DNA from 2 places in the Nonomuraea sp. B19D2 genome. Region 2 is predicted to be linked to the other one. Evidence: riboswitches for the same ligand, from Rfam matches in the RefSeq annotation. Region 2 holds a riboswitch; the other holds the start of a gene.
What was found. A riboswitch is a leader RNA that binds a small molecule or an ion and turns the genes downstream of it on or off. The one in region 2 is predicted to bind glycine.

Region 1 (3,198 bases), on a different contig from region 2:
AAGACCGGGTGGGTCAGGTACGCCGACTCGCGCACCAGCGAGGCGGGCAGCGCGTCGGCGTCCCCGTCCACATCGGCGCTGTCCGCATCGGTGCGCTCGATCCCGAACGCGGCCCACACCTTGGTCAGCTCGGCGGCCCCGGTCTTCTCGTCGCAGGCGATGGACACGTGGTCGTCGCCGGCCTGCCAGAGGTTGACGCCCTGCTCGGCGGCGGCGGCGACCACGGCGGCGGCCCGGCCTGGCACGCGCACGAGCACGGTGTCGAAGAACTCGCGGTGCACGACCTCCAGCCCCGCCTCGCGCAGCCCGCCGGCCAGGGCCACGGCGTACCGGTGCACCCGCCGGGCGATCCCGCGCAGCCCCTCGGGGCCGTGGTAGACGGCGTACATGCCGGCGATGACGGCGAGCAGGACCTGCGCGGTGCAGATGTTGCTGGTGGCCTTCTCGCGGCGGATGTGCTGCTCACGGGTCTGCAGGGCGAGCCGGTACGCGGGGTCGCCGTCGGCGTCCACCGACACGCCCACCAGGCGGCCGGGAAGCTGGCGCTGCAGGCCCTCGCGTACGGACATGTACGCGGCGTGCGGCCCGCCGAACCCGAACGGCACCCCGAACCGCTGCGACGACCCGATCGCGATGTCGGCGCCCAGCTCGCCGGGCGCGGCCACGATCGTCAGGGCCAGCAGGTCGGCGGCGGCCACGACGAGCGCGCCCGCCTCGTGCGCGGCGGCGGCCACTGCGCGGAAGTCACGCAGCCGGCCCGACGCGCCCGGGTACTGCACCAGCACGCCGAAGCACTCGGGCAGCTCGCCGTCGAGGGTGTGCTCCACCAGCTCGATGCCGAGGGGCTCGGCCCTGGTGGCGAGCACGGACTTGGTCTGCGGCAGCGCGTCGGCGTCCACCACGAAGACGTTGCTCTTGGACTTGCCGGCGCGGCGGGCCAGCGTCATCGCCTCGGCGGCGGCCGTGCCCTCGTCGAGGAGGGAGGCGCCCGCGACGGGCAGGCCCGTCAGGTCGGAGACGACGGTCTGGAAGTTCAGCAGCGCCTCGAGGCGGCCCTGCGAGATCTCCGGCTGGTACGGGGTGTAGGCGGTGTACCAGCCCGGGTTCTCCAGCAGGCTGCGGCGGATGACGGCGGGCGTGACCGTGTCATAGTAGCCCAGGCCGATCATCGAGGTGAGCACGCGGTTGCGCCCGGCCAGGGCGCGCAGCTCGGCGATGGCCTCGGCCTCGCCGATGGCGGCGGGCAGCTTGAGCCGGTCCTTGGCCCTGATGGCCTCGGGAACGGCCACGGCCACCAGGTCCGCCACGGACTCGAAGCCCACGGCCTCGAGCATGCGCTGCTGCTCGGACTCCGACGGGCCGATGTGTCTGGACGAGAACGGCGGAGCTGACAGGTCGGTCATGGAAAGTGCCTCCCGAGGCTTTGGAGACCGGCGCCAGGGCGCGGGCGAGTGCCGGATCTCCCCCTCTGTCAGCGCGGCGGGACCGCGACCTGAGAGCTTCACCCCGCGAACGGGGCTTGCACCGTCGGTGAGACGCGCCTGGCGGGTGCGCCTGCTTTCCAGAGTTGCCTCGCCCGAGCGGTACGGGGTGCCTGAGAGATTCCGGGGAGGGTTGCTCCTTCGGCGCCCCGGAGCCCTCAGGCTCCAGAGACTCTCCCGCACGGGGTCGTCAGCCTTGCTGTCCTAGATTACAACCCTATCCGTTACGGACGAATTTCCACGACAGGGCACGTTTAGTCGGCCCGCGCGTAGGGGCCCCGTTCGGGGCCCACGCAGGCGGCGGGGTTCGCGCTCAGCCTATGCGTCGCGCGCGGCGGCGCCGGGCGAGTTCGTCAGCGGGGTGGTCGGCCGGGACGGTGTCCTCGACCGCCGCTCTTTCCCCCGGCAGCTCCGCGAGGGATCCCTCGACCTCCCGCCAGACCCGGCCGAGCGCGATGCCGAACACGCCCTGACCGCCCTGGAGCAGGTCGATCACCTCGTCGGCCGAGGTGCACTCGTAGACGCTGACGCCGTCGCTCATGAGCGTGATCTGCGCGAGGTCGGCCACCCCGCGGTCACGCAGATGCTGCACGGCCGTGCGGATCTGCTGCAGCGACACCCCGGTGTCGAGGAGCCGCTTGACGACCTTGAGCACCAGGATGTCGCGGAAGCTGTAGAGCCGCTGGGAGCCCGAGCCCTGCGCGGCTCTTATCGTGGGCTCCACGAGGCCCGTGCGCGCCCAGTAGTCGAGCTGCCTGTAGGTGATGCCGGCCGCCGCGCAGGCCGTCGGCCCGCGGTATCCAATGTCGGCCGGCAGCGTCGCCGGCTGCTCGTCGAAGAGCAGGCCCTGCTCCCCGGCACGCTGCCGCGCGCTCTCGCGCCGTACCGGATCTTCCTGGCCGGCCGTCTTTCCCTCGCCGCTGCTGACCGCCACGCGGACCTCCGGCTTTCTCTCATCCCGTGGCCTGATCTGGGGGTTCGTAAAGGGCGGCCACGGGTTTCACTTGCACCGTAGGACCGCGACCATGCTCAGTCAACGATCCGGCTCGGCGCGTCGTGAAGCGTAAATGCACCGAAATACCTACCCCGCCCTGCCGAAGTCTTCGGGAGTGATCGTGTCAAGGAACTCCCTGAACTTCTCCACCTCGTCCTCCTGGTCGTCCGGGATGATCACCCCGGCCTCCTGGACGACCTCCTCGCTGGCGAAGATGCGCGCTCCCGTGCGCAGGGCGAGCGCGATCGAGTCGGACGGGCGCGCGCTCACCTCCACGCCGTTGGAGAACACCAGGTCGGCGAAGAAGATGCCGTCGCGCAGGGCAACGATGTTGACCGCTCGCAGGCCTACGCCCAGAGCACTCAGCACGTCTCGGAAGAGGTCGTGGGTGAGCGGCCGCGGCGGGGGCTCCTCCGCTTGGGCCAGGGCGATGGCGGTCGCCTCGGTCATGCCAATCCATATAGGAAGGAACCGCTCCCCGTGTGCCTCCTTGAGCAAGACGATCGGCTGATTTGTGGGCATTTCTACTCGAACGCCCACGACCTCCATCTGCAACACGGGCTGCTCCGTATTCCTGACCGGTCACCCGGCACAGTTATCTGGCTCGTCGCTTCTGCTGACTGGCTACTGCAATTCAACGTAACACCCGGCGGGCATGGACCGCGCCTCCGCCTCCCAGCTCGACAGGGTCTCAGCGCCCCAGGACGGACCGGATCCCCGACC
Region 2 (3,198 bases):
CAGGGCAAGGGTTCGATCATCAACACCGCGTCCTTCGTGGCCGTCATGGGCTCGGCGACCTCGCAGATCTCGTACACGGCGTCCAAGGGCGGGGTGCTCGCGATGACGCGCGAGCTGGGCGTGCAGTTCGCCAGGGAGGGCATCAGGGTGAACGCGCTGTGCCCAGGACCGGTGAACACGCCGCTGCTGCAGGAGCTGTTCGCCAAGGACCCGGAGCGGGCACAGCGGCGGCTGGTGCACGTTCCCCTGGGGCGCTTCGCCGAGGCGTCGGAGATCGCGGCGGCGGTGGCGTTCCTGGCCAGTGACGACGCGTCGTTCATCACGGGTAGTGAGTTCCTGGTGGACGGCGGCATCTCCGGCGCCTACGTCACGCCGCTCTAGCTCTGGGGGATCATCGTGCAGCGTCCCGTCATCGGCATCACGTCGTACGTCGAGCCGGCGAACTTCACGGTCTGGGCGGACATGACCGTGGCGCTCCTGCCGTACATGTACGTGGAGCAGGTCGTACGCGCCGGCGGGCAGCCGGTCGTGCTGCCGCCCGCCGGCGAGCCCGCGCGGGTCCTGGAGCGCCTGGACGGACTCATCCTGGCCGGTGGCGGGGACATCGACCCGGCGAGGTACGGTGAGTCGCCCGGGGAGCACACCGGCTATATCCGGAAATTTCGTGATGAGTCGGAGTTTGCCGTGATCAGTGCGGCCCTCGACGCGGGCCTGCCGTACCTGGGCATCTGCCGCGGGCTCCAGGTGCTCAACGTCGCCCTCGGGGGCAGCCTCCACCAGCACCTCCCCGACGTGGTCGGGCACGCGGGCCACTCCCCCGCCCCCGGCCGCTTCGGTCCCATGCCCGTCACCGCCATGCCCGGCACCCGCGTGGCCAAGGCGCTGGGCGCCGACCCCGTGACGGTCCCCCACTACCACCACCAGGCCATCGACCGCCTCGCGCCCGGGCTCACGGTCGGCGCCACCGCCGGCGACGGCACGATCGAGGCGGTCGAGCTGGACTCGGCGCCCTTCGCCGTGGCCGTGCAGTGGCACCCGGAGGCCGCCGAGGACTGCGCGCTCTTCGAGGCCCTCATCGCCGCCTGCTGACCGCAGGACCCATGGCGACCGGGCGGAAAGCCGCCATTCACTTGAGGAGTCCATCAGCGGCCTGAACGCGACAACACCCCCATCACAGCACTAGGCTGACGGACATCACCGGCAAAACCGCGCGGGAGAGCACCCTGACAGCCGGTCAGGGTCCCTGAAGGAGCAAGCCCTCCCCGCAAACCTCTCAAGGCAAAGGACCGCGCGGCTGAGGTGACCTCTGGAAAGCAGGCCTTTGGGGGCCTCGCCGAAGGTGAAAGTCCGGCAAAACTCGGGCGAAGCTCTCAGGCATCGATGACAGAGGGGGAGGATGCTGGCATCCAATCCTGTCCAGAGGTGCGACAAATGTCCCGACCAACACCGCTACGAGACGTTCACCAGAGCCTCGGCGCCACGCTCACCGACTTCGCGGGGTGGCTCATGCCGCTCCGGTACGGGAGCGAGTCCGCGGAGCACAACGCCGTTCGGCAGGCGGCCGGGCTGTTCGACCTCTCGCACATGGGCGAGATCTTCCTGACCGGGCCGCAGGCGGGCGAGGCCCTCGACTACGCGCTGGTCGGCCACCTGTCGGCACTGACGCCCGGGCGGGCCAGGTACACCATGATCGTCAACGAGCGCGGCGGAGTGCTCGACGACCTCATCGTCTACCGGCTGGGGGACGGAGAGTTCATGGTCGTAGCAAACGCCTCGAACTACGAAAAAGTCGGTAATGAGCTGATAGAGCGTACGAAGGCGTACGACGTGGTGGTCGAGGATCGCTCGGACCAGTACGCGCTGATCGCCGTACAGGGGCCTCGGTCCCAGGAGATCCTCGCCACGCTCACCGACGCCGACCTCGACGGGCTCAAGTACTACGCGGGCCTGCCCGGGCTGGTGGACGGGCGGCAGGCGCTCATCGCCCGCACCGGCTACACCGGCGAGGACGGGTTCGAGCTGTTCGTCGCCAACCAGGACGCGGTGCCGCTCTGGCACGCGCTCATGGCGGCGGGCGAGCCGTACGGGCTCAAGCCCGCCGGCCTGTCCAGCCGCGACACGCTCCGGCTCGAGGCCGGCATGCCGTTGTACGGCAACGAACTCAGCGCCGAACTGACCCCGTTCGACGCGGGGCTGGGCAGAGTGGTGAAATTCGACAAGCCGGGCGACTTCGTCGGCAGGTCGGCGCTCGAGGCGGTCAAGGACGACACGCCGCGACGCCGTCTCGTCGGCCTGGTCGCGCGGGGACGCCGGGTGCCGCGCCACGGCTACCCGGTCACCAGGGACGGCGCCGTCGTCGGCGAGGTCACCAGCGGTGCGCCCTCCCAGACCCTGGGCAGGCCCATCGCGATGGCCTACGTGGACACCGGCGTCGAATCAGGCCTGGCCGTGGACATCCGGGGCAGCCAAGAACCTATGGACCTGGTAGAGCTGCCCTTCTACAGGAGGAACAAGTGAGCAACATCCCTGACGACCTGAGCTACACCAAGGAGCACGAGTGGGTGGCGGGCCTCGACGACGGCATCACTGTGACCGTCGGCATCACGGCCTTCGCCGCCGAATCCCTTGGTGACGTCGTCTACGTGCAGCTCCCCGAGGTCGGCTCGAACGTCGAGGCGGGCGACTCCGTGGGCGAGGTGGAGTCCACCAAGTCGGTGAACGAGATCTACACCCCCGTCGGCGGTGAGATCGTCGAGGTGAACCAGGTCGTCGTGGACGACCCGAGCCTGGTCAACAGCGACCCGTACGGCGAGGGCTGGATGTTCCGGGTGCGCGTCGAAGGCGAGCCAGAAGAAGTGCTCTCCGCCGAGGAGTACACGGCGCTCACCTCGGGCGAATCCTGATCCGTTTTCCCGGGGCCCCTCGCTGGGGCCCCGGCCCTGCATGAGAGGCGCCCATCAATGGCGATCAGCGTCTTCGACCTCTTCAAGATCGGCATCGGCCCGTCGAGCTCCCACACGGGAGGCCCGATGGCGGCCGCGCACAAGTTCGCCCGCGGCCTGCACGACGACGGCCTGCTCTCGCAGGTCGCGCGGGTCGAGGCCATCCTGTACGGCTCGCTCGGCCTGACCGGCAAGGGCCACGGCAGCGACAAGGCGGTCCTGCTCGGCCTCTCCGGCGAGAAGCCCGAGCTGGTGG

Region 1: another riboswitch for glycine. It lies ahead of gcvP (aminomethyl-transferring glycine dehydrogenase); the one in region 2 lies ahead of gcvT (glycine cleavage system aminomethyltransferase GcvT).

What each region holds. Positions count from the first base shown of each region.
Region 1 covers NZ_JBEFAK010000031.1:50,714-53,911, forward strand. Annotated here, with positions in the region: gene gcvP (aminomethyl-transferring glycine dehydrogenase) at 1-1,403, opposite strand, end outside; glycine riboswitch at 1,459-1,571, opposite strand; glycine riboswitch at 1,572-1,671, opposite strand; gene ABN273_RS40340 (MerR family transcriptional regulator) at 1,795-2,415, opposite strand; gene ABN273_RS40345 (bifunctional nuclease family protein) at 2,563-3,033, opposite strand; gene ftsR (transcriptional regulator FtsR) at 3,167-3,198, opposite strand, start outside.
Region 2 covers NZ_JBEFAK010000010.1:35,051-38,248, forward strand. Annotated here, with positions in the region: gene ABN273_RS19910 (3-oxoacyl-ACP reductase) at 1-381, shown strand, start outside; gene ABN273_RS19915 (gamma-glutamyl-gamma-aminobutyrate hydrolase family protein) at 397-1,089, shown strand; glycine riboswitch at 1,202-1,299, shown strand; glycine riboswitch at 1,300-1,397, shown strand; gene gcvT (glycine cleavage system aminomethyltransferase GcvT) at 1,432-2,517, shown strand; gene gcvH (glycine cleavage system protein GcvH) at 2,514-2,903, shown strand; gene ABN273_RS19930 (L-serine ammonia-lyase) at 2,961-3,198, shown strand, end outside.